Regions from separate parts of the Vibrio taketomensis genome, predicted to be linked through region 3. Evidence: predicted binding sites of a transcription regulator. Region 3 holds the regulator's gene; each other region holds the start of a gene.

Region 1 (7,719 bases), 930 kb from region 3:
GTTAGCCGGTGCTTCTTCTGTCGCTAACGTCAAATCCATACGCTATTAACGCATGAACCTTCCTCACGACTGAAAGTACTTTACAACCCGAAGGCCTTCTTCATACACGCGGCATGGCTGCATCAGGCTTGCGCCCATTGTGCAATATTCCCACTGCTGCCTCCCGTAGGAGTCTGGACCGTGTCTCAGTTCCAGTGTGGCTGATCATCCTCTCAGACCAGCTAGGATCGTCGCCTTGGTGAGCCCACCTCACCAACTAGCTAATCCCACCTAGGCATATCCTGACGCGAGAGGCCCGAAGGTCCCCCTCTTTGGCCCGTAGGCATCATGCGGTATTAGCCATCGTTTCCAATGGTTATCCCCCACATCAGGGCAATTTCCTAGGCATTACTCACCCGTCCGCCGCTCGCCGCCCAACAAATCCCCCGAAGGTTCAATGTTGTCGCTGCCGCTCGACTTGCATGTGTTAGGCCTGCCGCCAGCGTTCAATCTGAGCCATGATCAAACTCTTCAATTTAAGATTTTGTGACTCAATGAATACTGATTACATTACATAGTAATGTTGAATTGACTGTGCCGATACTAAGTATCGAATTGGTCACTCAGTTCATTGAAATCAATTTGAAGCCTAAGCTTCTAATTGGATTATCATCAACGAGTGCCCACACAGATTGATAGGTTTATATTGTTAAAGAGCGTTCTTCTTTGTGACTCACATCACTTCGGAAGAGGCGGTCATTTTAGCGAGATAAAGTTTAGTGTCAACCACTTTTTTCAAACTTTCTTTCAAGCGCTTGGCTTGGCTAAGTAACCTTGCTAACTCGGCTCTCGTTTCTTTCGAAGCTTTGCCGTGTCAACGAGGGCGCATTATAGAGATCACCGTCACATTGGCAAGCCCTTTTTGCCATTTTTTTTGATTTTTTTGTCACTTGCGCACTTTATAATCACAAACGCCTATTTTTTCCACTTTTCTATAGGAAAATGCAGCTATATTCAGGGTTAGATATGTATCGAGGGACAAAAATGAGTTGTTTACGCAGTTATAAAGGTATCTCTCCTATTATTGGTCACGGCGTCTATATAGATAGTAGCTCAGTTTTAGTCGGTGATATAAAAATTGGTGAAGATTCGAGTATTTGGCCGTTGGTTGCTGCTCGCGGCGATGTAAACCATATTCACATCGGGGCTCGCACCAACATTCAAGATGGCAGCGTATTGCACGTCACGCATAAAAATGAAGCGAACCCAAATGGCTATCCATTGATTATTGGTAATAATGTCACTATCGGACACAAAGTCATGCTGCATGGCTGCATGATTAAAGATCGGGTATTAGTTGGGATGGGTACCATTGTGCTTGATGGTGCAGTAATAGAAGAAGAAGTGATGATCGGTGCAGGTAGTTTAGTACCGCCAGGTAAAATATTAGAGAGTGGTTATCTTTACGTGGGCAGTCCGGTGAAACAAGCGCGCCCGCTCAGTGAGCAAGAACGCGCCTTTCTCTTAAAGTCAGCCAATAATTATGTGCAAAACAAAAATGACTACCTAGAACAGGTAAAAGACATTAACTGTTAAGTTCAATCATTCCGAGCTGGTTGTATTCTTCATCTTCAATGAGTTGTTCAGCCAGTTCTTCAATTTCAAATCGATTGGCATTAAATACTGCCAGTGCCTGTTCTGCGTTTGTCACTTGCTCACCAAACTGACTCAAGTAACTGAGCGGCGCTACACATTCAATCAAAGCGCCCGATTGCTGTGCGGGAAACTTCACTGCCGATAACTCTTCGTCCCAAGACTGGATATCGGGAAATAGAATCGATTGATTCATTACATACCTTCTAGGTTCTTTCTTAATTCACGCAAAATCTGTTTTGTGCCCGGTCTAAGGCCACGCCACAACATAAAGCTCTCTGCCGCTTGGCTCACCAGCATACCCAATCCATCATAAGCTTGAGCCACACCTTGCTCGAGCGCCCATTGATTGAAAGCGGTACGCCCTTTGCCATACATCATGTCATAGACAATGGTGCTTGGCGTAAATATAGTGGAAGAGATAGCGGGTAACTCACCACTTAAGCTTGCCGACGTGGCGTTGATCACCACATCAAAGCTTTCCGACACTTGCTCCATCTCGCAAGCTTGAACCGGACCAAATGATGCAAACATCTCTGCCAATTGTTGTGCTTTGCTTTGAGTACGGTTGGCAATCACCAGTTGCTGAGGTTTTTGATCCAATAAAGGCTTAATCACACCGCGCGTTGCACCACCAGCCCCAATAATCAGGATGCGAGCACTTTCTAAAGGCACTTGATAGTTGAGCAAGTCAAGGACTAAGCCGGCACCATCGGTGTTATCACCAATAATAATGCCATCATCAAGCTTTTTCAGGGTATTCACCGCACCCGCTAGTTCTGCTCGCTCTGTCAGTTTGTCGGCAAAACGAAACGCCTCTTCTTTAAACGGCACAGTAATATTACAGCCTCGCCCACCTTGAGCGAAAAACGCTTCTGCCGCTTGGGTAAACCCATCGACTGGCGCAAGCTCTGCTGCGTAAGTTAAGGCTTGACCGGTTTGGCGAGCAAACAAAGTATGTATAAAGGGCGATTTACTGTGACCAATGGGGTTACCGAATACCGCATAGCGGTCGATGTGCTGAGTCATATCCTTATTACCAGAAACAAAATAGGGTCATATAATGACCCTATCACTATCTACATGGTGAAGAAAGTGTTACCACTCTCTTGGTTTGAGGTAATGCTCGTACAACTCTGCTTCCGCAGAACCAGGCTCAGGTTGATAACCATATTCCCAACGAGCCATCGGTGGCATCGACATCAAAATTGATTCAGTACGCCCACCGCTTTGCAAACCGAATAAGGTGCCTCGGTCAAAGACAAGATTGAATTCAACATAACGCCCACGGCGGTAAAGCTGGAATTGGCGCTCACGCATGCCATAAGCCGTGGTTTTGCGACGCTCAACAATAGGCAAATAGGCCTCGGTAAAACCTCGACCGACAGCTTGCATATAAGCAAAGCTCTGTTCAAACCCCCATTGATTGAGATCATCAAAGAACAGACCACCGACACCCCGTGTCTCATTGCGGTGTGGTAGATAGAAATATTTGTCGCACCATGCTTTATGCTCTGCATACACTTGATCACCAAATGGCGCACACAATGTTTTTGCGCTCTGGTGCCAATCAACACAATCTTGTTCAAACGGATAGAAAGGCGTGAGGTCAAAGCCGCCACCAAACCACCAAATCGGCTCTTCGCCTTCTTTTTCGGCAATAAAGAAACGAACATTAGCATGAGAGGTAGGTACATAAGGGTTATGCGGATGCATCACTAGTGATACGCCCATCGCTTCAAAGCGACGGCCAGCCAATTCCGGGCGATGCGCCGTGGCTGAAGCAGGCATCTCTTCACCGGTTACATGGGAGAAATTAACCCCACCTTGTTCAAACGCCGCACCATTGGTCATCACGCGAGTTCGACCACCACCAGCAAGACGCCCACTTCTTTGACGCTGCCACGCATCTTCTTCAAAACTCGCTTTGCCATCAACTTTTTCTAATTGGCTACAGATCTCATCTTGCAACGTCATTAAAAATTGTTTTACCGCTTGTTTATCTACTGATGTTGGCATGTTCGCTTCCTTTATTATCCTTGTCTTAATACTGCTAGGGTTTTGGCGTCACGAATTTCGCTTGGTTTGTCACGGCCACTGGTTTCACCACGTAAAATCGCCACTAACTGATCGCCCAGTTGTGCTTCGACTTCTTCGGTGGTCATACATGGTGGTAAGCCGGTTAAATTGGCACTGGTCGACGTCAACGGTTTGCCAAAGGCTTGGCACATTTGCTGTACCAATGGGTGATCGGTCACTCGTACCGCTATCGAATCAAATTGACCAGAAACCCAATTAGAGACTTTATTGCTGGCTGGCATAATCCAAGTGTAAGGACCCGGCCAGGTGGCTTTCACTGTCTCTAGTTGTTCAATGGTTAACTGCGATTCATCAATGTAAGGCAGTAATTGCTCATAGCTAGCTGCAATAAGTATGAGACCTTTTTCTACCGGACGCTGTTTGAGTTCCAGTAATTTCTGAATCGCTTGGGCATTATCAGGATCGCACCCCACACCAAAGACACCTTCTGTTGGGTATGCAATCACTTCTCCTTGCTGTAATGCGCTTAGAGCTTGCTCGAAGTTATTCACTCCAATTTCCTTTCGCTTTTTCATTAACATTTTTGTTCAGTGTACTAACATTCCGCCTTGGTGACTAAAGCAATTTATTTATAAAGTATTTCATTTACCTTTTACCCACGCAAACGTTTGCTTGAGGTAAAAATACTCGTATAATGCGCTCAAATTCAGTTGCTCACCCAACAAGCAAGTTCAAGGAGTTTGAGATGAAAGTCGGTATTATCATGGGTTCTAAATCAGATTGGCCTACCATGAAACTCGCAGCAGAAATGCTCGACACATTTGGGGTTAGCTATGAAACCAAAGTGGTTTCGGCTCACCGCACTCCTCAACTTCTTGCTGAATACGCCACCAGTGCGAAAGAGCGTGGCCTGAGTGTGATTATCGCTGGAGCCGGTGGTGCAGCGCACTTGCCAGGTATGGCAGCCGCTTTCACTAGCTTGCCGGTGCTTGGGGTACCCGTGCAGTCACGTGCGCTCAAAGGTATGGACTCGTTACTTTCTATCGTGCAGATGCCAAAAGGGATTGCAGTTGGCACGCTAGCTATTGGTGAAGCCGGTGCAGCAAATGCCGGTATTTTAGCGGCGCAAATCATCGGCATTCACGATCAACAAGTGATGGCGAAAGTGGAAGCGTTCCGTGCTCAACAAACCGAAACCGTACTTGAGAACTCAGATCCAGCCGAGGAGTAAATGATGCATGTATTGGTTCTAGGTGCCGGACAATTAGCACGTATGATGTCCTTGGCGGGAGCACCACTGAATATTGAAATTTCGGCCTACGATGTTACCAGTGGCAATATTGTTCACCCACTTACTCAAGCGGTGATTGGGCACGGATTAGAAAATGCGATTGAGCACGCTGACGTTATTACTGCAGAGTTCGAACACATTCCCCACCCTATCCTTGAGGTGTGTGAAAAAAGTGGCAAGTTCCTTCCATCGACTCAGGCAATCAAGGCAGGTGGTGACCGTCGTCTAGAAAAAGCTTTGTTGGACAACGCTGGGGTACGCAACGCCAAATACGCAGTGGTCACGACCCGTGAAGATTTTACTCAAGCCATTGAGTACGTGGGTATGCCAATGGTGCTGAAAAGTGCCCTTGGCGGATACGATGGAAAGGGCCAATGGCGACTCAAAGAGTCAAGCCAAATCGATGAAATCTGGCAGCAAATGGCGCAATGCATTGCAGATAGCGATAACCAAGCGATTGTGGCGGAAGAGTTTATTCCATTTCAACGTGAAGTCTCGCTTGTCGGTGCTCGTGGCAAAGATGGCGCAATTGCAGTGTATCCACTTGCGGAAAACGTTCACACCAATGGCGTACTGAGCTTATCAACAGCCATTGCCGATCCTGCGTTACAAGAACAAGCACAGCAAATGTTCAGCGCCGTGGCAGAAAGCCTTAACTATGTGGGTGTATTGGCTCTCGAATTTTTTGATCTTGATGGTCAACTGCTGGTCAACGAGATTGCACCACGCGTGCACAACTCCGGACATTGGACGCAGCAAGGCGCAGAAACCTGTCAATTTGAAAACCATTTACGTGCTGTATGTGGTCTACCACTGGGTGGAACGCAATTAGTCCGTGAAACCGCAATGGTCAACATTCTTGGTGAAGACACGCTACCCGATGCGATTCTTTCCATGCCGGGATGTCATATTCATTGGTACGGCAAGGAAAAACGTGCGGGACGTAAGATGGGTCACATCAATGTTTGCGGCGGCTATAGTGGTGAACTACAACGTAGACTTTGTGCGCTCGCGTCAGTATTAGATGCCGAAGCATTTCCAGCCATTCATGAATTTGCCAAAAAGTACGCACAGTAATAGCAATAGACTCAAGTAATAAAACAAAAGCGGCTGATGGAAGCCGCTTTTTTGATTATTCATCATCTTGAGTATGATGACATTTGCGATCAGCGCATTGCAACTTCACACCGCTGGCTAACTTTTTCTCCACCAATAATGGATAGCCACACTGTTGGCACTTACCGATAACTGGCACCTGATTGACGGCGAACTTACATTTAGGATAGTTATCGCAGGCATAGAACAGCTTACCGAAGCGGGTTTTACGCTCAACTAAATGACCTTTTGCACATTCCGGACACGCCACATGTTCACATGCTTCTGGCTCAGTTTGCTCAAGAGACTCGATATGGTGGCATTGTGGATAATCACTACAACCAATAAACATACCGTAGCGACCTTGGCGCAATACCAATTCATTGCCGCATTCGGGGCAAGGCACACCGAGTTCTTTGATGATATGGCCATCATTTTGGTGCAGTGGCTTAATGTAATCGCATTCAGGGTACAAACTGCAACCGAGAAACGGACCATGCTTACCATGACGCAACTGTAATTCACCATCACGCTGAGCTTTGGCACATTGTGGGCACGCTTGATGCTCAAGCGCATGACCTTGAGCTGAAAATAATTGAGGGTCGATTTTATGACTCATAGCTTGAAAAACGCTTAGTGAAGAATACCTTGCTCTTTGGTGTACAATAGCTCTTCCATAAGCGTGTAGGCATTTTCATTGCCCGGCACATTAAATAGCACCATTAAGACGATCCATTTTAAATCGTCGAGTTCAAACTCATCCGTTTCTAACCCCATCACACGGTCAATCACCATTTCACGCGTTTCAGTGGTTAGTACGCTGACTTGTTCTAAGAACATCAGGAAACCACGACACTCAATATCAAGACGATTCATCTCTTGATCGGTGTAGATTCGAGTAGAAGCCATACCACTGACTGAGATCGCAGAATCAAGCTCACCTTGTTGTAGATTCGCCAGCTCTTCTAACCAGACAAGGGCTTTGTAAATGTCTTTTTGATCAAAACCAGCACGAAGCAATTCATCTTCTAACTCATCTTGATTGACCTGTAACTCAGCATCGCTATGGATGTAAGTTTCAAATAGATACATAAGGATATCCATCATCATAGCTAGCCCCTCCCATTACGAATATAGCCACCGGAAACCGCAACAACATGCCCAGAGAGCTCAAGCTCTAAAAGCTGCATCATGACTTCTTGCACAGGAATATTGGTCCTTTGAGCAAGAATATCAACAGGTGTCACTTTTGTGCCTAAATTAGCTAGAAGCTCGGCAAATGGCAATTGTTCTTTCGTTTCTTTTGTCAGCAAATTTTGATTTTGCTCTGAAGCTATATACGAATCAGACCAGCGAATTAGGCTATCTATTTCATCAAATATATCCTGCGGGGTTTGTACCAAACAGGCGCCTTGCTTGATCAACTGATTACAACCTCTGGCTTGAGGCGTATGAATCGAGCCAGGTAATGCAAAGACATCTCGGCCGTGTTCCGCTGCAAAACGGGCGGTAATCAACGAGCCACTTTTTTCGGTCGCCTCCACGACTAATACGGCTAAAGAGAGGCCGCTAATAATACGATTACGGCGTGGAAAATTGGCGGCTTTCGGAAGGATATCAGGCGGAAACTCAGAAATAAGTGCGCCTTGCTGCTCAATGCG
Region 2 (7,719 bases), 640 kb from region 3:
CTTGTGAGCACAATAAACATAATGCCGGGTAGCACCCAACGGTTCATTTTACTCAGTTCACCGCTGCGTTCTTTACAGCCGACTAAGCCTAAGTTGTCTAATAGCATGGTGAGAGACCAACCAAATGCTGGGTTAACCAACGCGGAAGAAAAGACAACAATCGCTGCCGATTGGGTGGTTTTCCCTTCACGCGTCATCTCCATACCCGCCTCGAGCAATGGAACAAATACACCAACAATTAGCGCAACACAGAGTACAGGTTGCCAAATCGCTAAATCCATTGGATAACCCCAGATAGCGGCAATGATACAGAACAGCGCCGTTAACAAAGCGCCGGCAGGAATAGGGCGTTTAGCAATAGCGGCAGGCACAATATAAGTACCCCATGACGAGGTGAAATTTGCGCCGCCAAGCAGAGAACCGAACGTTTGACGAATAGAAGCTGTCGTCATGGTGTCGTCAATGTTCATGTGTACTTTTTCAGTGCGTTTTGGATAGCTGATTTTCTGGAACACTTGATGACCTAAAAAATCCGGTGACCACATCGCTACGGCCAAAATAGCAAACGGCAATACCACCATAAAATGTTCAAATGTGGGTAAGCCTAGCATCCAGCCTGTGTTTTCACCCCACCAATACATAGGGTTCATATTAGGCAGACCTGGCTCGGTTTGAAAAGAAAACGGAGCGCCCATAGCAAACGCTAAACTACCACCTAATAAACAACTAAGAGGCACGGCTAACCAACGTTTACGGAAATGCTCCAATAATGCATATAATATAATGGTGCAAAAAATCACAACAAATGCGATATGACTCATGCCAATTCCTTCAGCCCAAGCGAAGAGTTTCTTAACTTGAGAAACCGTGCCAACAAAGCCAAGGTAGAGCAACAGACCGCCACACACACCTTTACTGGTGAGATTTGCCAATATACTGCCACCTTTACTGATGGCTAAGATTAAACCAAAAGCACCGATCATCAACCCCAGAGCCATAGGGTGTCCGCCTGCCGCAACGACGATTGGAATTAAAGGGATCAGCGGGCCATGTGTGCCTGCAAGGTTAGCAGTAGGTAGTAGAAAACCAGAGAAAAGAATAATGAAAACTGAAGCGATGAGTAATTCATAACGAACGTTTTCTAAAATAAAACCTTCATTTAGGCCGAAAGCGGCCGCAAAGGTTGCAGCAATTGCGCCTACCATAACCACTTTACCAATGGTTCCCGCCATTGCAGGGATTGTGTCTTCTAGTTCAAATCGATAATCTTTGAATGGCAAATTAGGACGCCAGCGTTTAGGCGCCATGATTTGTAATTCATGCTCGAGATACTGTTCTCGGGAACCAAACTCCGATCTTGGCTTATGCTGCTGTTCATAAGAGGGTTCGTCTTGGTTAGCTTGAGGCTTATTTGTTCGTATATCTACGGACTCTAAAGTGCTACTCATTTTGATTCCTTTCGCTCACACATCTGAAATGTGTATTTCAACAAACGTAATTTTTCTCAGCTCGAAGACTGCGCGGAGTATGTGTTTATATATCCTCTTCGGCAAAGAACGCGATTAATGTTTTTATATGAGTGTCGTTATTATTATTTGTAGTTGAAGGTTGGTAGTCATAATTATCAATAAGTTTCTATTATTTTAATGTTAAAACGCATTGATAAATAAAAGCTACAGACCAACCATTTACTAAAATTCCTTATGGGTTTCAGTTGTGAATACCTTACCAAAGGAAAAAACAAACAGGATTAGGCGGTTAGACATTAGTCGTAGAGTGAAGCGACCAGTATGATAAGTGGCATAAAACAGCTATCAGTTTATTCGGTAGGTCATTAATTTTATAAGCAATAAATACGGTTTAAAAATGATAAACCGGTGCGCTGTATTTACAAGAGTAACAATATTAGTCATGAAATAGCTTTATTAGCTATTTTCCAACAATTAATGAATGCAACCATTGCAGAGCAGGATCGTTCAGGCTTGCTTGATTCCAAACTAGACTATACGCGACTTTGCCATATTCGAATGGCAGTGGTTTTTGTACCAAACCTTGTGCTTGATATGCTTGGTTCGCCCACATTTTTGAGCAAGTGAGTAAGTAAGTCGACTGATGACACATCACGGCGGCTGAACCAAAATCTGATACCGAGATTGCCACTTTACGCTCACCATATTGTTGCTTTAAGTTTTGCTCAAAGAAGGGTTCCGACAAGTCTTTATCGTGAATGCCAATATGTTGGTAGGTGAGATAAGCATCGACAGTCAATAGTTCATTGATTAATGGATGGTTTGGGCTCATTAAACACACCATTTCATCACTTAATATTTGCTGCCAAACGAGCTCATGGCTTTTAGTTGGCGGTTGACTGATGTCATGTGGTAACAGCATGAAATCGACTTGCCCACGAATTAGCGCATCAAAACTCATCTGCTCTTTCGCGTAGACTTTGATTTGGTTCGCTGAGGGGAGTTGTTGGCAAATCTGGCTGAGCTTACCAGCGAATAGCTCAAAGGTGCTCTCACGCATGGAGAGAGAAATTGATCCATTAAATGTCTCTGGCTTGAAATCGCCATGGTGCAAAATACCGTTCATACTGGCGAGAATTTTGTGGATTTGCGGTGCAATACTGAGTGCGAATGGCGTAGGGACAAGCTGCGACCCATCACGATAGAAGAGTTCATCGTTTAATTGTGCTCGAAGCTGGCTAAGGATCTTACTGACACTCGAAGCCGTTACACATAAGGTGTTTGCTGTTTGTGTCACGCTATTGCTGCTAAGCATGACGTGTAACACCGTTAGATGTTTTAGGCTAATTCGAGAAAGGGCAAGAAAATCCATAGTGAAAGTCAGTCATTGCAATCATGGCAGCGATAGTATCGTTAAAGAGCAAACTTCACTATAAAAAAACGCCCTAAAAAGGGCGCTTTGCAATGTTACGTATTAAACCGTCGCTAGTCGATAAGACCATATTGTGAGCCAAGAATATCAATGATTTCTTGTTTTGGATTTGCGCTCAGTACGATTGGGCGACCAGTCACTTTTTCCGCAATAGCCGTGTAAGTTTTCGATACACCCATAAGCGCTTCTAGTGGCAGCTCATTGTCACGCGCAAGTGCTGCACGTTCAGGCATGCGATCCTTATTGAGTAGAATGTCTGGGTCAGGGAAGAAGTTAAGTAAGAACTGACGAAAATCTTCTTTTGAGTTCTCAACAATTTCACCTTGCTCATACGCCGCTTTATCCCAAATGCGAGATGAATCAGGCGTGCCCACTTCGTCCATGTAGATCAGTTTTTCATTGCCCGCAGCGTCGTTAACATAGCCAAACTCGAACTTTGTATCGACGAAGATTTGATCAACAGCGGCTAATGCATCACTGATAACTTTGAAGCCTTGTTTCAACAGCTTTTCATATTCAGCGATATCCGCGACGGATGAGAAGTTAAAGGCCGCGAAGTTGTCTTCAATGTTCTTGCGAGTAATATTCACATCATCAGCTTCAGGCACACCAGGAATACCCGTTAAGATACCTTTAGTTGATGGTGTCATTAGTAGTTCAGGTAAGACTTTGTCTTTTTCTAGACCTTCAGGCAGTTCGATGCCACAGAATTCACGTTCCCCTTTACTGTATGCACGCCACATTGAGCCAGTGATGTACTTACGGCAAATCGCTTCGATCTTAATTGGTTTCGCTTTTTGTACGATCCACACGAGTGGGTGAGGGATGTCCAGAATATGGCTATCAGCTAAGCCGTTTTGTTTGAATAGTTCAAACCAATGATTAGAAATGGCATTGAGTGCTGCGCCTTTACCCGGTACACCTTTTAGACCACCTTCACCACGCCAAATACAATCGAAAGCAGAAATACGATCGCTGATCACCATAATCGCCAACGGCGCATCAGGTGCAACATCATAACCTTTTTCCTTGATTAAACGTTGGCTGTCTTCTTCTGTCAGCCAGTAGACTGAGCGTACCTTACCACTGTGAACAGGCTTGTTGGTGCGAATTGGAAGATCGTCGTTAACGGCGAGGACTTGATCTGCGAGGCTCATGAAACATTCCTATCGTTTAGATGAGTTGAATACTACGTTTGCAAAGCATCATACCAGAAAAGAAAATAGCCGCCAGATAAAAAGCAAACGTTTGCGTAAAAAGTTTTTCTGATGCCGAACAATGAAAAGAAGCGACATTAGCTCAATACATTTTGGTTGAGTAATCGCAAAAAAAGAAAGCCCCAACGCAAGGTTGGGGCAAAGACAGTGCTGGATTTTGTTGATCTTAACTTAGTGGAACTTGTGTGCTCTGCCTTCAACAAAAAAGACTTCACAGCCATGACGTAATGCAAGTTGTAATAGTAGTGATTGATTAACGCTATCAATTTGCGATGAAGCAACCACCGCACTTGCGTTTCCAGATTGAATGGCTTTAATCACGATTTGAACCTCACTTTGAGAGTGAGATGGTTTTAGCTGAATGATTTTTTGGCAGCTAACGTTAGAGGCTGCAAATTGCGAGTAATCAGGGCGAGGGCATTCAGCGGTAAAGAAAATCCATTGCTGCTGCATAGACAGTCCGGCAAGACGGTTCATCACAGAGTCATCAATATTCATTGGTTGAGTTGGTTGCGCCAAAACATTGTACTTAGAGATAGTGCGACTTTGAGTATGTGAATGAATCATGGTAACTGTCCTTATATACATGCTGTATGTGTATACAGTAGTTGTTTTGTTCCTTATGGTCAATAGCTTTTGTGTGATATTTGAACGATTAAATTTAAGTATTTCGTGATATCTAAGCTATCTAATTGAAATGGTAGAATTTATTTTCATGTGCCAAATAAAAAAGCCGATGCAAAATTTTGATTCGCATCGGCTTTCAAGCTTGTACAGTACTGTATGTACTGTATGTACTGTATAAATGAATTAGTTTAAAAATCGTTCAGGGTAGTCACTGAAGATGGCATTAAGGTTATTCAAGTGTTTTAACTTGTTTGGATTGTTTACCGTAAAACACCACACTTGATAGCCCGCCGCTTGCAGTTTGGCGACTTGTTGTTTGTTTGTTTTGTTGGCATTGAGGTTACAAGCAACCGCGTTGATTTCTGCAAGTAATTGCCAATCTTGATTTGAGAGCTTTTCACTTAAGACGGCAATTGGGTAGCCGAGGTTAGCTGAGTAAACTGCGCGTAGAGTGGCATGATCGAAGCTTGAAATAAGAATACGTTGGGTAGGTAAATTGAATTTTGTGAGTGTGTTTTGCAGGGCACTGACGGCATCTTGGTAGTTGTTGGTATCAATCTTGACCTCAATATTCAATCCAATATCAAGCGGAGCAATTAAGGTTAATAGTTGCTCTAAGGTCAGTATCGGTTGAAAGTTGAATTCAGGTGCGAACCATCCACCAAAGTCAAATTGTTGCAGCTCCTCAAGGGTATAGCTATCAACACGACCAAAGCCATTGCTGCAGCGATCAATCGTGTGATCGTGACAGACGACTAACTGATTGTCTTTGGTCGGTTGTACATCCACTTCAATCCACTTCAATCCAAGGTCGATGGCCGCTTGGATACTGACAAGGGTGTTTTCTGGATAACGACCAGCAACACCGCGATGACCAACAATAGTTAATGCCATGTAATTACTCTCTCAATTTATCCGACGCCAAATATGTGTGGAAATCCCGCACCTTGAAGTCGTTTGGTATAGCCAATTCACTCCATTTTAATCTTGTTGTGAGAACGAATAAATGAAAAAACCGTGTGTTTGTACACGTTTGTTCTCATTAGATGAGTAATATAAAAATTCTGCCACTAATTTTCATAACATCAGTTAAAACATCAGGTTAGCGTGATGTTTGTTCGAAAATCTCGCTAGTATTTTTAAGTGAATTTTGTATGCATTCTTGCTAGGTGAGAATTGAATGGTTTTGCTCTCTATTCGATGTTTAATTCATGTGTTAATTTTTTGTACTTTGAGGTATCTAAGATGATGCAAAAAGCAAAACATTTTTTAGATAAAGCAGACGTTGCTATAACGCGTTTAACGGTGTCTACCTCGAATTATTATCCGAAATACTGATTAATACTGGATTTATATTGTTTTAATTCTGCGGAAATGACCTATTTTCTACTTTTTGTCTTGCAGGGTGAAACAATGATGTTTGAAAAGGAATTTTTAGATGAAAGGATTAACCTTTGTATCAGCTTGCGCTATTGCTTTGGGTGGCGTCTCACTAAGTGAGAATGTAAATGCTTCTGAGCAGTTTGTGACTATCGGAACTGGTGGTCAGACTGGCGTTTACTATGTGGCTGGTCAATCAATCTGTCGCTTTGTTAACCGTGCAGGTGCTGACATCAAATGTAATGCACCAGCCAGTGGTGGCGGTGTGGCAAACGTAAACGGTCTGCGTAGCGGTGAGTATAATTTCGGTATCATGCAATCGGATCACCAATACAAAGCACTGAATGGCGTCGCTCCTTTCCAAAACAGTGGCGATATGGATAACATTCGTTCAGTGTTCTCACTTCAGAGCGAAGTTTTTACTATCCTTGCTCGCAAAGATGCAAATGCAACGCAACTTGATGAGCTAAAAGGCAAACGCGTAAACATTGGTAACCCAGGTTCAGGCCAACGTGATACGTTTGAGCAAATCATGAAAGAGAAAGGTTGGGAGCCATCAGTATTTAGCCTTGTCTCTGATCTTAAACCTGCAGAGCAAGCTTCTGCGATGAGTGATAACAACATTGACGCAATGAGCTACTTTGTTGGTCACCCAAATGGTGCAATTCAAGAAGCTTCAACCACAACTGATGCGGTATTAGTTGCGGTTACAGGCCCTGAAATTGATAAACTTCTCGCCGATAAAGCTTACTTTACCAAAGCGGTAATTCCTGGCGGTATGTACCGTGGCAACCCTGATGATGTCCCGTCAATTGGTGGTAAAGCTGTACTTTCTACAACCGCTGAAACTGATCCTGAGTTGGTATACCAGCTAGTGAAGTCAGTATTTGACAATCTGGATCGTTTCAAACGTCTACATCCTGCATTCAATCATTTATCTGAAGAAGAGATGATGCAAGCAGGTCTATCAGCACCACTACACGAAGGTGCGGTTCGTTACTACAAAGAACGCGGCTGGATGTAATACATCTAACTGAAATCATCGAGAGAAAGCGTGGCATCCACGTTTTCTCTCATCATTTATTTTCCTATTTTTGTTTCTAAGCTCCGTACGAGTCCATTGAATGGGGTTTAGTCTTTTAGTTTGTTGAGATTGTTTATGGATAAACCGATGTCTGCAACTTCAGCTCCGACGTCGGCTGAAGAGTTGATAGCTCAAGATGTTGGCGCACGACTGCCGGGTGGTGTAATGGCGAAATCCATTGCGCTATTGGCGCTATTTTGGTCATTGTTCCAACTCTGGATTGCCTCACCACTGCCTTTTATCATTGGTTTTGGTGTCATGAACGACACTGAAACTCGCGCTATTCACTTAGGTTTTGCACTTTTACTCGCCTTTTTGGTTTTTCCTGCGTTTAAACGCTCTCCTCGCGACCGTGTTCCTTATACTGATATCGTGTTTGGTTTGGTTGCTTGTGCATCTTCACTTTATCTCTTTGTCCTTTACGAACAGTTAGCGACTCGTCCGGGTATTCTGACAACGGGTGATTTCGCAACGGCATTGATTGGTTTACCGCTGCTGCTTGAAGCCGCT
Region 3 (7,719 bases):
CCTAATAGATTTCGCGCTTAACAATTTCGTTAATGCTGACCTAATGCGCATTTATGTGCTAACTCAATTTAAATCACAATCTCTGTTCCATCACCTAAAGAAAGGTTGGAATATCAGCGGAATAACAGATCGTTTTATCGATCCAATTCCAGCTCAAATGCGCACCGGTAAACGTTGGTATGAAGGTACTGCGGACGCCATTTATCAAAATATGAGCTTTATGCAACTGGCTGATCCAGACCAGGTATGTATTTTCGGCTCAGATCATATCTACAAAATGGATATCAAGCAGATGCTTGAATTCCATAAAGAGCATGAAGCGGCGCTAACCGTATCGGCTCTGCGTATGCCATTGTCTCAAGCGTCTCAGTTTGGCGTTATCGAAGTAGACAACGATGGTCGCATGGTTGGCTTTGAGGAAAAGCCTGAGAATCCGAAATCGATTCCAGGTGACCCTGAGCACGCGTTAGTTTCTATGGGCAACTACGTATTTGAAGCGAAGACTTTGTTTGCTGAGCTAATCGAAGATGCTGACAATCCAAATTCATCTCACGATTTTGGTAAAGATGTTATTCCAAAGATGTACCCACGTGGTGATGTCTTTGTGTATGACTTTAGCCGTAACAAAATCACGGGTGAAAAGGAAGAAGTGTATTGGCGTGATGTGGGCACGATTGGTGCCTACTGGGAAGCGCACATGGACTTACTTAAGAAAGATGCGCCGTTCTCACTGTATAACCGCAAATGGCCGTTACACACATTCTACCCACCATTGCCTCCGGCAACGTTTACCGACTCGGATAATGGAAGAGTACAAATCATTGATAGCTTAGTATGCAACGGCAGCCTTGTTAGTGGTTCTCGTATTGAGAAGTGTGTGCTTGGTTTCCGCAGTAATATCGCTTCTGCATGTGATATCAGCGAGAGTATTCTGTTAGGTGATGTCAAAATCGGTGAAGGCTGTGTATTGCGTCGAGTGATCGTCGATAAAGATGTTGATATCGCTCCAGGGACGCAAATTGGTGTCAATTTAAAACGAGATCGAGAGCAATTCCATGTCTCAGATGAAGGAATTGTCGTGATCCCGAAAGGAGCGAGAGTTGGTTACTAGAGATTTATCTGTCCTATTTGTTGCCTCTGAAATTGAAGGATTGATCAAAAGTGGTGGCTTGGCTGATGTCGCCAAGGCACTGCCACAAGCGCTATTCGCTTTGGGTCATGACGTTAAAGTGGCAATACCTGGGTATCGTAAGATTAAAGATCTCGCTGATGCGCCAGTGTTACTAGAAACCAAACTAGAGCATTGGCCGCATACTCCGTATCGCGTGCGTCGTATGTCGGTAGGAGATTTACCTGTATTGGCTATCGAGTGCGACCAATATTTTGCTCGCGACGAAATGTATTCCCAGTACAACCAAGCCTACCCAGATAATGGCGAGCGTTTTTCGTTCTTTAGTGCTGCATCTCTCGACATGCTGCCTAAGTTAGAATTTCAGCCAGATATCATCCATGCCAATGATTGGCATACGGGGTTTGTACCTTACTTACTCAAGCATCGTTACGCAGAGCATCCATACTTTGCCAATACCAAGAGCATTATTTCTATCCATAATGCGGTATTTAAAGGGGTGTTTAGTTATGACGAGTTGCCAACCTTGGTTGAAATGCAAGGGCGCTACGCGCCAGATGCGGCGGTCAGTGTTAGCCATGTCACTATGCTTAAAGCCGGTGTGATGACTGCGGATAAAATTAACGCGGTTAGCCCAACGTATGCACAAGAGCTTAAAACTGAGTTAGGCAGTCACGGTATGGCAAGAGAATTTCGTGCTCGCGAACATGATTTGGTAGGGATTCTCAATGGCTGTGATTATAGCGATTGGAATCCTGCAACGGATGAGTACATTCCGCGCAAATACCATGCTGAATTGTCTAGCATGTTGGAAGGTAAGGCAGCCTGCAAACAGGCTTTGCAGCAAAGAGTCTGCCTACCAGAAAGAGACACTGCAGTGTACGGTATGGTTTGTCGTTTGACTAACCAAAAAGGTTTGCACTATCTGTTGCCAATTTTGGAGCGTTTCTTAAAGCTCGATGCTCAATTGGTGATTGTCGGCACGGGCGATCCAATTCTGGCGACACAGTTGGCAGAGATCGCTGCACGTCACCCAGAGAAATTTGCTTTTGTCGAAGCTTACAGCAACGAATTAGCTCATCTAGTTGAAGCGGGTGCAGATTTCTTCTTAATGCCCTCTGAATTTGAGCCTTGCGGTTTAAATCAAATCTACAGCATGGCTTATGGCACATTGCCAATAGTGCGTGCGGTGGGCGGGCTAAAAGATACGGTGGCAGACTATGATATCGACCCTGAAATTGCTACAGGATTTGCGTTTCTTGAGCCTGAGCCAATAGAGCTTTTGAGCGTGATGCAACGTTCGTTATTGTTCTATTTGCAAAACCAAGCAGAAATGCAACGCGTTCAGTTACGAGCGATGAAGCAGCAATTTTGTTGGAAGAAGGCGGCTGAAGAATACTTATCTCTGTATCGAAGTGCATTCCACTAGCCAGTTTTTGGTCTGTTCATTAACAGAAAAGGCACCACACGGTGCCTTTTTTACATTTTTCTCGTCTTAAATCCTCATAAAGTGATATATGATTTATTAGTATCAAACAACAGTATGCTAGGCTTCGTCGGTCTTAGTGTTATCTAATCTATTTTGTAGCGTAAATGAGTAATACCTTGCTGTTTCATAAAACCTATTTACATCCAACAAGCAAAGAATGGGTTGTCTTCGTTCACGGAGCTGGTGGTAGCTCATCAATTTGGTTTAAACAAATCAAAGCATACAAAGCGCATTTTAATCTGCTGCTTGTCGATCTTCGTGGCCACGGTAAGTCTAATCAGTTACTGAAGGATCTGATCTCAAGTCAATACACGTTTAAATCAGTGACGTTAGACATCCTACAAGTCCTCGACCATTTAAAGATTCAGTCCGCGCACTTTGTTGGTATGTCATTAGGCACTATTATCGTACGAAATTTGGCAGAGCTTGCCTCAGAGCGGGTGAGTTCGATGGTGTTAGGTGGAGCAGTAACTCGCTTAAATACGCGTTCACAATTTTTGGTGACACTCGGCAATACGTTCAAGCACGTCGTGCCATATATGTGGCTTTATCGTCTGTTTGCTTACATTGTCATGCCACAGAAAACTCAGCGACAATCAAGGCATTTGTTTGTACGTGAGGCGAAAAAGCTGTGTCAGAAAGAGTTTAAGCGCTGGTTTAGACTCGCATCGGAAGTGAATCCATTGATGCGCTGCTTTAAAGAAAAAGAGCTACCGATCCCAACGCTATATTTGATGGGCGAACGGGACTACATGTTTATTCAGCCGGTACGAGAAATGATCGCAGCACATAAACTGAGCCAACTACGAGAGATCGCCGACTGTGGGCATGTGTGCAATATTGAGCGCCCAGACGAATTCAACCAACATTCGATTAACTTTATTCATCAGCAAATTCGCTAGTACCGCATTGCCAACATAAGGCGAATTGTCCTTCATTGATTTCACCGCACTCTGAGCATTGCCATTCTGGTAGCGAGTGCGGCTGTTCAAATTGTTTAACCAGGGCTTGCGCTGCAGGTGCTTGGCTGACGTCAAAAAGCCAGACATGGGGCTCGCTAGAATCGCCAAAAGGTACTTCACCTTGTAAGCCAAAAATACCTTCGCCACGGACTTCACACTCAATATTATGTGAACGCAAAAGCTCACAGACAATGTGAGCTTGTGGGGGATTCGCTGCGCTGAATATTTTCACTAAGTTACTCCGTATTAAGCGTGACTTTGCGATTGCCCATCACGTTTAAACTTTGCCATCACCCATTTTGCAATGATAGGGAATAAACCAAGTAGCGCGAAAGACACTAATACTGATGGCGATACGATGCCAGACAAACTATCGATTTGCGCTAACTGTGTACCGGCGTTGAGATAAACAGCTGTGCCTGGCAGCATCCCTAGTTGACTGACTAAGTAGAAACGCGCGGTTGTGATTGGGGTTAGCCCCATCAATAGGTTGATCAGGAAAAATGGAAAAACGGGAATTAAGCGCAGTGAGAATAGATAAAACGCTCCGTCTTTGGCTACACCTTGGTTAATGGCGTTAAGCTTATCGCCAAACTTCCCTTGTACCCAGTCTCGTAGAAGAAAACGACTGCTGAGAAAAGCCAGTGTCGCACCAATGGTACTCGCAAAAGATACCAAAAGTAAGCTAGTCCAGAAGCCAAATAGCGCAGCACCTAACAACGTAACAACCGCGGCTCCCGGAATCGAAAACGCAGTGATAGCAACATATATTGCAAAGTATGTGATGGCTGCTAAAACGAAATTTTGCTCGATATAAGCAGCAAGAGCAGCTTGTTGCGCTTTGGCATTTTCTAGCGTGAGTTGATCACCAAATTGGGTGATTAGAAAGGCGATTAATCCTATTAGCAACAGGCCAAAAATCAGTTTCTTGTTCATCTTTGCTCTCCTTATACCTAGCCTGTATTAAGCTTAGTATCTAAATTTGCTGCGTTGATGAAATATAAGAACTTATAAGTCGCGAAAAACTTTCAAAAAAAAGCCAGCGAGATCGCTGGCTAGATTAAGTTAGTGCTGTAAGCGTGCGAGCAATTCCTCTCGGCGGGCTAGGGGGACAACAGACCAATGGGTGCCCTGTATCGCGCCCTCAAGCGACCAAAGAAGCTCGAGGCTAACCTCACTAGTATGAGAGTTACGAATCGCTTTAAACGCCTCTAGAGAGCCAGTTTGATGTAGCTGCTGAACGTCTTCAATGCCTGCTTTTTTAAGCATACGTTCAGTCGCTAGACGTAAATTAGGTAAATCTTTAATACGGGTTGGTTTTGTTTCAGCTTGAGAAGACTTTTCTACTTGCGCTCTGGCATGCGCAGCTCGAGCTATCTCAAGGGCTTTTTCACTGTCGTTATACCATTCTTCACTGAGTGCGAAGTACTTGGTGACAACAGGGAAACCGCGTTTGTGATAAATATAAGGTTCAAAACCCAGTTGCTTAAATTGTTTTCTTAAAGTGCTGTCAGCACGGATATGAAGCTTATTGTGTACGACTAGGGCAAACATGGTTTCGTCTGCGAAAATCCCAAACCCACCAAACATAGAGCGAGATTTAATGCGACCTAGTGGCTCAAATAGCCTCATTGAGTCTTTCAGTATTGGTTTATCCATTCAGTACTTTCTCGGTGTATGTGTATGTTAATACGCCACCAAATCAGGTCCGAGAGAATAGCAGGTAATGCAGGTATCTGGAGGTTAATCAGTTAACGTGTGCATTTCTACCATCGGCAACCCCGCTACCATACAGTCATGTTGAATCATGAATATTTAGGCCGGTGGCTTTGCGTCCCATCTTTTCAGAATGGTTTGCCCTGTGCGTGACTTAATTTGCTTTGCTAAAGATTAAAATACTTCTTGTAAGAAGTATCAGCATACTATGGAAGAATTGTGATCTTAATGCAAGAATAAAGTCTGAAATGTAACATAGCTGATGGTGAGACCATCAGCTATTGTTTTATTAATCATCGAGTTAGTTAATTTTCTTAACCGTAGAGCGCTCAACGATTTCTGGATGCATTTCAAAAACTCGCTTATCGTGTTCTTTATTTTTGATGCGCTCAAGTAGGATTTCAAACGCGTTTTTACCTACACGACGTTTTGGTTGGTGAACCGTTGTTAGCGGTGGAGAGAAGTACTCTGCCAACTCGATGTTGTCGTAACCGATCACCGACATATCTTCTGGAATACGAATGCCTTTTTGCTGTAGGCGACTCATTAGACCAAGTGCCATGGTATCGTTAAAACAGAAAATTGCCGTAGGACGCTTGTCCATTGCAACGATTTGGTCAGCGGCAAGCACGGCAGTGTCACACTCAAAGTTACCTTCAAGAATCCAATCTTCATTAACCGTAAGGTCTGCTTCTGTCATCGCACGTTTAAAGCCTTGAATACGCTCTTGGCAAACGGCTTTTTCGAAGTGACCACTTAAACATGCGATATCTTTGTGACCATGCTCAATGAGGTATTTGGTCGCTAGGTAGCCACCTTCTTCTGAGTTGTCGATGATCTTATCGACTTGAGAGCTCTCTGGGCCCCAGTCCATAACCACTTTAGGAATGTCTTTATGGCGGTCTAGCATTTCGCTCAGTTCTTCGGTTAGGTCTGAACACATTACCAAAATACCGTCGACACGTTTTTCCGCTAGCATGCGAATGTAGTCACGTTGCTTCTCGTAGATACCACCCGTATTACAAAGAATTAGCGTGTAACCTTGGCGGTAGCAGTAGCTCTCAACACCATCAATGACTTCAGAAAAGAACAGGTTAGTTGATTGCGTTACTAGCATACCGATAGTGCGTGTGCTATTACATTTTAGACTGCGAGCGACTGCGCTTGGTGCGTAGTTTAGCTCTGTAACCGCTTCCATTACACGTTCTTGTGTTGCTTCAGCAACAAAGCGCGTTTTATTAATCACGTGCGATACAGTTGTTGTCGATACGCCAGCTAAGCGCGCAACATCTTTTATAGTGGCCATAAGGTATGATCCTATCTATCGCTGCCACATCCGCTATTCACATTATTGGGAATAAATTGGCAGTAAGTATTAGAAATACAAAAACCGCTTGAGAGCAGCGGTTTGTACTTAAGTTATATTAATTTATCGTTTGCGATGACGATTTTAGACCGCATTGACGCTGGTAGCAAATGAAAAACCATCATCGCAGCTTGGGGCGTGTATGCTATTCCGCTTCGCCGGCCAAATAGTTACAGTCGAGTTCAAGGAACGCAACAAGCAATGAAGTGACGGCTGAATAGAAACCAAATGAGTCAAGTGCTTGGCTTTTCGCGGCGAACTTAGGTACCCAATTTAGAATATAACGGCGAATAAACGCCTCTTGTTCAATCAGCGCATCTTCAAAATGGCCTTCTTGCTCAAGCTCGTTAGTGCGAATAATCATATTGCCCAGCAGGTCGAGTTCAATAGCGATATGATCCGCAGGCTCATTCAAACTTTGATTGATTGCCACGCCATGTTCTGCAAGCAGCGCTTCCATTTCTTTGGCTGGCTCATCATGTAGAAGACCTGTTGTGCCGACATACATCGAAGCATATGGCAAAGCAGACTCTTTATCTGATTTCAGGAACAGATCGCAGAAGTCAGCGGCGAGTTCAAGTTGGCCATCTTCACGGTCAATTTGGCGGTTAAGCGCGTCGACTAGGCGATCAACAGATGGTTTAAGGGTTGGGTTTTCGCCTAGGCCAGATAAAAAGCCACGAATTTCAGCGCTTTGGTATTGATCCAATTCAGCTTCGGTCAGCTCTTTGGCAAATAAACTAGAAAACCACCAGTAAATTTCTGCACGCTTTTCGTTAAACGCTTTGAGTTCTTGCATCTAAATAATGCTCCAAGTTTGTGTTCTATTTATATTTTAGCGAAGAAAAATGAATAACGATAATGCCTATTGTGACTAAATGAGTCTTAAAATGGCAAATTGTTAACCGATGAGCTAGGGTTGTCTTGAATCAATAAAAATCATCTTTCTTGATTTTAATGTAATAAATACTAGAAATGTTACGACATATGAATAGAATACAACGGAAATTGATTCCCAATGTAAATAAAGTGGTTTAGATGAGCTATCACGTTTTAG
Region 4 (7,719 bases), 1.3 Mb from region 3:
GTAGCTGTTTGTACGAGCTAACTTCGTTACGTACCAAAGCAGTGATCACTTCTTCTGCTGTTGGGCTTAGTACAAACGGACGAACGTGGCGGTCAGTAAAGCGAAGTAGTTCAGGACCCATTTTTTCGCTGCGGCCTGTCTCTTCCCAAAGTTCAAACGGCTGAACAACGGGCATCAAAGTTTCGATTGCACCTGCATTGTCGATCTCTTGACGAACGATGTTTTCGACTTTACGCAATACACGTAGACCAGTAGGTAGCCAGGTGTAAAGACCTGAAGCCAGCTTACGGATCATACCTGCACGTAGCATGAGCTGATGGCTCACTACTTCTGCGTCGTTTGGAGTCTCCTTCAGAGTAGAAAGAAGATAATTACTGGTACGCATTAAATTTATCCGTTTATTAAAGTTAATACTCACGCCAAGTGGCATAAGTAGGAAGGTCCCCAGAGGGGAAATTGTTAGCCGCTTATAATATCAGCCAAATCGCTTTGTCAAAAGCGTTCAATCGCAGTAACAGACACTAAGTTATCGTTTACGGTGAATTTAACGTTCAAATTGAATAAATTAACCGCATATTCTTTGTTGTCGGGCTTATTCTTTTTGTACGCAGGGCGAGGGTCTTGCGCCAGCACTTGCTCGATAACTTGGCGAATTTGTTCGCTATTCGCTTGTTGATTCAAGCTATTGACGGCAGCAGGCAAAAACACCACGCTTGCCTTTTCTGGCTCTGCTTCGGCGTAGCCGCCTTTGGCGTCAACAATAGCGTCGGAGTATGGAATGTGGGTTTTATGTCAACAATAGGTGCCATCGACTAAATCAACGCTGCCTAGCTCTAAATAAAATTGATCGCCTTGCTGACTGATACCTTTAAGTTCCACGGCAGACATGCCAATGCCGTTAGGGCGAAAGGTAGAGCGAGTCGCTAATACACCCATACGCTCATTACCGCCTAAACGTGGCGGGCGTACAGTTGGCTTCCAGCCTGCAGCTAGGTTTTGATCAAACAAAAATAGCAGCCAAACGTGGCTAAATTGCTCAATGCCTCGTATTGCTTCAGCGCAGTTGATAGCACCTTGTAGCTTCACTCTAGCAGTGGCGGCGGGTACCAGCCGTGGCTGTCTAGGGACGGCAAACTTTTCTTTATAGGGGCTTTGAATGATGCCAATTGGCTCAATGGAATACATGCCATTATCTCGTGGTAAATCTTTGCCACAAGATAGCATACTAATCATTGGGCGTGAGTAGGGAAGTAACGGCAAAATATCGCTTGATCTTTATTTGATAGTTATTATCATTTGTTATGTTATAACATTTCATTTAAGGTAAGGTGTATGAAAGTTTTAAAATCGCTAAAAAGTGCTAAAAGTCGTCATCCCGACTGCCAAATTGTTAAACGTCGTGGCCGTCTTTATGTGATTTGCAAAGCAAACCCACGTTTTAAAGCCGTGCAGAAATAGTCAGGCAAATAGAAACGAGTAAAAATGGCTTGGTTGAAGTGGTGTTACAGAAACAACAAAGCGGGCTAAAAAGCCCGCTTTGTGTTTATGCGTAAACAAGGTAAGTGATTACCAACCTTTTACCACACTGCCTTTAAAGATGTCTGAAGCTGCATTGTAAACTTCGTCTGTTTGGTATGCTTTCACAAACGTTTTTACATTTTCATTATCGACATTGTTCTCGCGGGCAACGATTAAGTTCACATATGGTGACTCTTTATCTTCAACGAAAACACCATCACGCTCAGGTACAAGGTTAATCGTGCTAGCGAATGTGTTGTTGATGATGGCGAGCGTCACATCGTCAAGAGAACGAGGAAGTTGAGGCGCTTCTAGTTCGATGATTTCGATATTTTTCGGGTTAGCGACGATATCACGAACTGTTGATTCAAGACCTGAACCTTCACGTAGAGTGATAAGACCTTGTTGCTCAAGTAGTATCAGTGAGCGGCCTAGGTTAGTCGGGTCGTTTGGTACGGCAATACGAGCACCATCTTGGATCTCATCAACAGACTTAACCTGTTTAGAATAACCTGCAATTGGGTAAACAAAGGTGTTACCGGCAATCGCAAGTTTGTATCCGCGATCGTTTACTTGCTTATCTAGATATGGTTTGTGCTGGAACGCATTCACATCGATAGAACCATCGTCCAATGCCGCATTTGGCGTTACGTAGTCAGTGAATGTCACTAGCTCCACATCAAGACCATATTTCTCTTTCGCGACTTTCGCGGCAATCTCTGCCACTTGTTCTTCTGCACCGGCAATAACACCGACTTTGATTTTGCTGTTATCGACTTCCTTTTCACCACAACCAGTCAGTACAAGTGCTGATGCCGCAGCGATAATAGCGAATAAACCCTTTACATTAAATTTCATAACAATCTCCTTATAAAAACTTTTATCGATGATCACACGGCGAACAACGGCATCACCGATAGATTGAATCATTTGTACTAGGACAATCAGCATCACCACCGTAACCGCCATAATTATGACGTCGTAGCGATGGAAGCCATAGCGGATAGCAACATCTCCTAAACCGCCGCCACCGACTGTACCAGCCATTGCTGAATAGCTGACGAGAGTAACCAGTGTAATCGTTACAGAGTTAACAATGGTTGGTAACGCTTCTGGTAGTAGCACTTTGGTGACAATTTGTAGTGGCGTCGCGCCCATTGATTGCGCGGCTTCAACCAAGCCCGTTGGGACTTCAAGCAGCGCACCTTCGATTAAGCGAGCAACAAACGGAATCGCCCCAATCGTGAGTGGAACAATCGCTGCCGTAGTGCCGATAAATGTCCCGACCAAGAGTTTGGTGACTGGAATTATCGCGACCATCAAGACTAAAAATGGCACTGAGCGACCGATATTGACGATGGCACCAAGCGTACGGTTTAGGCGTGAGTTTTCCAGTAAGCCGCCTTTTTTGGTCGTATGCAGAATCACACCGAGAGGAATACCAATCGCGAAGCCGACGATGCCGGCAACGGCAACCATGTAAACCGTTTCCCATGTTGCGCTAAGCAGTAAGTCTGAATTGAGGTTTAGCCAATCAGTAATGGTTTTAAAGGACATAGCCAAGCACCTCTACTTTTACATTGTTATCGCTTAAAAACGTAATCGCGTTATTTGCATCATCTTCAGTGCCGAACAACTCTGCTACCATCATGCCGAATTTCACGCCACCGGCGTAATCGAGATCGGAACTAAGAATGTTGACGTCGATGTTGTATTTTCGAGAGATTTGACTCATCAGAGGCGCATCGACCGTAGCTCCGGTAAATTCAAGACGCACTAATGGGTAACTGCTTTCAACACGAGTTGGCTGCAGACGTACTTGATAATCTTCTGGAATCGAAAGATCCAAGGTTGAGCGAATAAAGTTATGGGCAAGTTGCGTTTTAGGGTGGGCAAAAATTTCACCCACAGTGCCTTTTTCAACCAATTCACCACCACCGATAATCGCCACTTCGTGACAGATGCTTTTCACCACATCCATTTCGTGTGTGATCAGCAAAATAGTGATTTTCAGTTTGCGGTTGATTTCACGTAGTAGCTCTAAAATAGATTGCGTTGTTGCAGGATCTAGAGCGCTGGTGGCCTCATCACATAGTAATACTTTTGGATCGCAAGCTAGAGCGCGAGCGATAGCCACACGTTGCTTTTGACCACCGCTTAAATTCGATGGGTAACTTTCGTGTTTATCCGCAAGACCAACCAGTTGCAGTAACTCAGTAACTTTAGCTTGAACCCGATTCTTCTCTTTACCGGCGAGCTCAAGTGGCAGAGCAACGTTATCGAATACCGTGCGTGATAAAAGCAGATTAAAATGCTGGAAGATCATGCCAATATTGCGGCGCGCTTCGCTCAGCTGGGCTTTGCTCAATTTAGTTAGGTCGACACCATCAACAATGATTTCGCCACTGGTTGGCGCTTCAAGCATGTTTACACAGCGGATCAGCGTACTTTTACCAGCGCCTGATGCGCCGATAACACCAAATATCGTTCCTTGTGCGATATGAAGGTTAATATCTTTCAGGGCATTAATGGCTTGTTTGCCTTGATAGAACACCTTATTTACCTGATTAATCTTAATCATTGAGAATCCTTCTTAAGCTCGAGTTGAACCAGTAGATAATGTTGAGCTATATCTCATTTGTTAGATGATGCTATGGTGTTGTTGAATTAGTGTCAATAGATATTTTTACGTCTAGACGTCTAAATGCACTGATCGGAGCAATCGATTAAGTAATTAGATAGTGATGAAAGAAATAAAGCGTGTAATAATTCTCAGCATAGACAGTAATTAGAGATAGAAATTTTGGCAAAACCAGCAGTCTTTTTAGACCGTGATGGCGTGATTAACGTTGACCACGGCTACGTGCATGACGAACACGATTTTGAGTTCATCGAGGGCGTTTTTGACGCGACGAAAAAATTACAGCAAATGGGTTACTTGCTAGTACTTGTAACTAACCAGTCTGGTATTGCACGTGGGAAGTTCTCAGAAGACCGTTTTCTTTCACTGACTCAGTGGATGGATTGGAACTTTGTCGATAATGGTGTTGAGCTTGATGGTATCTACTACTGTCCACACCATGCTGAACATGGTCAAGGTGACTACAAACAAGATTGTGATTGCCGCAAACCAAAACCGGGTATGTTTATCTCAGCTCGTGATTTCCTGAAAATCGATATGGCTAATTCAGTCATGATTGGCGATAAAGCGGAAGATATGATGGCCGCTGAAGCCGCTGGTGTCGGCACGAAAATTCTCGTGCGTACCGGTAAACCAATTACCGAACAAGGTGAGTCGTTGGCGAGTGTGGTACTCGACAGTATTCGGGATGTTCCTAACTATTTAAATAAATAGACTATTATTTAAAGGCTGCGTTTGCAGCCTTTAATTTTATTGGAGGTAATCATGATCAGAATCGGCATGTTGATAACCAGTGCTGTTCTACTTTCTGCTTGTTCGACTAGCAATAGTGATGGTTCGAATAGTGCAGATAATCATAGCGAAAACTATGGCTACCATTATCAGTGTAGTGACGACAAAACGTTTCAAGCGGACTATTTAATCGAAGAGCGTGGAGCGTTGGTCAATGTCGATGGTGAAGATTATGCTTTGGTGCAAGTGCCGGCAGGTTCAGGCACGCGCTATATGCTACCTGAATTCGCACAAACAGAAGTGGCACCGATTAATTTGTACACCAAGGGTGATTATGCACGCTTGGAATATGGCTTAGATGTATTCATTAACTGTGTAAACCAATAAGTACCGAACGTTAAATGCCGCCTTTAAATGGGCTTGATAATTTACCAAGCCCTAGGGGCGTATTAACTGTATTTTACAATATAGCGACTTGGCTTGTGATTCATACCAAGGACAACATTTAAGATAAACGCACCAACCACCGAATAGGCAAGAATCAGCGGAGAAACAAAAAAGAAAGACATCGTTAAGATCGAAAAATCAATCGCTAGCTGTGTTTTACCCACCGAAATACCAAACTTGTCTTGAATAAATAGACACAGCACATTAAAGCCGCCCAAACTTGAGCGATGTCGGAATAGAATCAACATTCCCAACCCCATCAATAATCCGCCCGCTATTGCGCAATATAGAGGGTCAACCTTGTCTACAGTGATCACAAGGTAAAGATGATCAGTAAAAATAGAGACAAGTGCGCCAGAGATAGCACTGTTTAGAGCAAATTTAGCGCCAAAGCGTTTCCATGCCAAAAGGTAGAAAGGGGTGTTACATAGAAAGTAAATGACACCAAACGAAAATGGCACGACTTGACTGATCAACAGTGCAAGGCCAGTCGTTCCGCCCGTCAGCAATCCACTCGTTTGAAGAAAGAAAATGCCTTGTGCGACGATCAGAGTTCCAGTTAGGATAGCAATCCAGTCTTCTCTACGAGTATGTTTGTTCATTACCGATTATTAAACGTTGGTTGAAAGGCAGGCATAGTAGTGAAAAGTTAAGTTTTCGGTAGCTTGATAGAAAATTGAGGTAAATCTATGTAATTATGACTTTACAAGGTGTAAAGCTAGTAATGACAGTCGATTATAGAATAATCGGAACAATATGAATTACCTTGTAAGTCAGTATGAAAAACTGCATGAGAAAAATGTAATTTTCTCTTATGACCAAGATCAAATTAGTTAAAATGCGCGCCATTAGGGTGACGAAAACGTTTGCGTCGGGGTCGTTTGCCAGTTTTTTGCAACATTCAGTCTAAATCTGAGTCAGGAGATACAGATGCTTAAGCGTGATATGAACATCGCAGATTACGATGCGGAACTGTTCGCAGCTATCCAAGAGGAAACTCTTCGCCAGGAAGAACACATCGAACTTATTGCTTCAGAAAACTACACAAGCCCACGTGTAATGGAAGCGCAAGGTTCTCAGCTAACAAACAAATACGCTGAAGGTTACCCAGGTAAACGCTACTACGGTGGTTGTGAGTACGTTGATAAAGCAGAATCTCTAGCAATTGATCGCGCTTGTCAGCTATTTGGTTGTGAGTACGCGAACGTTCAGCCTCACTCAGGTTCTCAAGCTAACAGTGCTGTTTACATGGCACTGCTAAATCCAGGTGATACTGTTTTAGGTATGAGCCTAGCACACGGTGGTCACTTGACCCACGGCTCACCAGTAAACTTCTCTGGTAAGCACTACAATGTTATCCCTTACGGCATTGATGCTGCAGGCCAAATCAACTATGACGAAATGGAAGCGTTGGCGGTTGAGCACAAGCCAAAAATGATTATCGGCGGTTTCTCTGCATACTCACAAATCGTAGATTGGAAACGCATGCGTGAAATCGCAGACAAAGTAGGTGCTTACCTATTTGTTGATATGGCGCACGTAGCGGGTCTAATCGCTGCAGGTGAATACCCAACGCCAGTGCCTCACGCACACGTTGTAACCACCACCACGCACAAAACACTAGCAGGTCCACGTGGCGGTTTGATTCTGTCAAACGCTGGTGAAGACATGTACAAAAAACTGAACTCAGCTGTATTCCCTGGTGGTCAAGGTGGTCCTCTAATGCATGTTATCGCTGGTAAAGCGGTAGCGTTTAAAGAAGCAATGGAACCAGAGTTCAAAGCATATCAAGCACGCGTGGTACAAAACGCAAAAGCAATGGTAGCGCAGTTCCAAGAGCGTGGTTACAAAATCGTATCAAACGGCACTGAAAACCACCTGTTCCTAGTTGATCTCATCGACAAAGACATCACAGGTAAAGATGCCGATGCAGCGCTAGGTGCAGCAAACATCACGGTAAATAAAAACTCAGTACCAAACGATCCACGTAGCCCATTCGTAACGTCAGGTATTCGTGTCGGTACACCAGCGATCACTCGCCGTGGTTTTACCGAGCAAGATTCAAAAGATCTAGCAAACTGGATGTGTGATGTGCTTGATAACCTTGAAAGCCAAGAAGTTATTGAAGCAACGAAAGCGAAAGTACTAGAGATCTGTAAGCGTCTACCGGTTTACGCATAATTCTGCTGCTGAGTGGGGTGAATTTCGTTGTCGAACATGCTCATTTACACTTGTAAACTGCGCGTGTTCTCCTAGAACTTCTTACCACTCGTTGCAAAAGTGGCGTCAAAACTAGATTCGATTTAGTTTGAAATTGAGAGTTTAGAAAGAGCCCTAACGGGCTCTTTTTTGTTTTCTGAGGATTGGCAGTGAACTGCAGT

What was found. Region 3 encodes PurR, which represses purine synthesis genes. Its sites were predicted from a motif close to TNANGNAAACGTTTNCNTNA; they were not measured.
Region 1: purE (5-(carboxyamino)imidazole ribonucleotide mutase) is a predicted target of PurR. The motif match lies at 4,329-4,348, and genes of this name have one in related genera.
Region 2: Vt282_RS07485 (phosphoribosylaminoimidazolesuccinocarboxamide synthase) is a predicted target of PurR. The motif match lies at 4,138-4,157, and genes of this name have one in related genera.
Region 4: glyA (serine hydroxymethyltransferase) is a predicted target of PurR. The motif match lies at 6,193-6,212, and genes of this name have one in related genera.

What each region holds. Positions count from the first base shown of each region.
Region 1 is NZ_AP019649.1:49,954-57,672, reverse strand. Features, by position in the region: rRNA gene Vt282_RS00270 (16S ribosomal RNA) at 1-517, opposite strand, end outside; gene Vt282_RS00265 (gamma carbonic anhydrase family protein) at 1,024-1,575, shown strand; gene Vt282_RS00260 (DUF1488 family protein) at 1,565-1,828, opposite strand; gene aroE (shikimate dehydrogenase) at 1,828-2,661, opposite strand; gene hemF (oxygen-dependent coproporphyrinogen oxidase) at 2,731-3,651, opposite strand; gene tsaC (L-threonylcarbamoyladenylate synthase type 1 TsaC) at 3,666-4,223, opposite strand; gene purE (5-(carboxyamino)imidazole ribonucleotide mutase) at 4,418-4,903, shown strand; gene Vt282_RS00235 (5-(carboxyamino)imidazole ribonucleotide synthase) at 4,907-6,040, shown strand; gene Vt282_RS00230 (DNA topoisomerase family protein) at 6,096-6,677, opposite strand; gene Vt282_RS00225 (DUF494 family protein) at 6,692-7,168, opposite strand; gene dprA (DNA-processing protein DprA) at 7,171-7,719, opposite strand, start outside.
Region 2 is NZ_AP019649.1:1,624,960-1,632,678, reverse strand. Features, by position in the region: gene Vt282_RS07495 (DUF3360 domain-containing protein) at 1-1,448, opposite strand, end outside; gene Vt282_RS07490 (LysR family transcriptional regulator) at 1,930-2,841, opposite strand; gene Vt282_RS07485 (phosphoribosylaminoimidazolesuccinocarboxamide synthase) at 2,955-4,058, opposite strand; gene Vt282_RS07480 (SulA-like leucine-rich domain-containing protein) at 4,290-4,685, opposite strand; gene Vt282_RS07475 (glycerophosphodiester phosphodiesterase family protein) at 4,929-5,639, opposite strand; gene Vt282_RS07470 (TAXI family TRAP transporter solute-binding subunit) at 6,184-7,149, shown strand; gene Vt282_RS07465 (TRAP transporter permease) at 7,297-7,719, shown strand, end outside.
Region 3 is NZ_AP019649.1:984,418-992,136, forward strand. Features, by position in the region: gene glgC (glucose-1-phosphate adenylyltransferase) at 1-1,111, shown strand, start outside; gene glgA (glycogen synthase GlgA) at 1,101-2,558, shown strand; gene Vt282_RS04585 (alpha/beta fold hydrolase) at 2,723-3,520, shown strand; gene Vt282_RS04590 (putative signal transducing protein) at 3,498-3,812, opposite strand; gene Vt282_RS04595 (TVP38/TMEM64 family protein) at 3,827-4,516, opposite strand; gene Vt282_RS04600 (TfoX/Sxy family DNA transformation protein) at 4,646-5,239, opposite strand; cyclic di-GMP riboswitch class I at 5,352-5,449, opposite strand; gene purR (HTH-type transcriptional repressor PurR) at 5,598-6,602, opposite strand; gene torD (molecular chaperone TorD) at 6,808-7,461, opposite strand; gene torR (two-component system response regulator TorR) at 7,701-7,719, shown strand, end outside.
Region 4 is NZ_AP019649.1:2,267,378-2,275,096, reverse strand. Features, by position in the region: gene Vt282_RS10495 (proline--tRNA ligase) at 1-385, opposite strand, end outside; gene Vt282_RS21725 (hypothetical protein) at 493-708, opposite strand; partial or broken gene tsaA (tRNA (N6-threonylcarbamoyladenosine(37)-N6)-methyltransferase TrmO) at 723-1,185, opposite strand; gene ykgO (type B 50S ribosomal protein L36) at 1,333-1,458, shown strand; gene Vt282_RS10480 (MetQ/NlpA family lipoprotein) at 1,567-2,376, opposite strand; partial or broken gene Vt282_RS10475 (methionine ABC transporter permease) at 2,410-3,075, opposite strand; gene metN (methionine ABC transporter ATP-binding protein MetN) at 3,065-4,099, opposite strand; gene gmhB (D-glycero-beta-D-manno-heptose 1,7-bisphosphate 7-phosphatase) at 4,322-4,873, shown strand; gene Vt282_RS10460 (MliC family protein) at 4,925-5,278, shown strand; gene Vt282_RS10455 (YitT family protein) at 5,341-5,940, opposite strand; gene glyA (serine hydroxymethyltransferase) at 6,269-7,519, shown strand.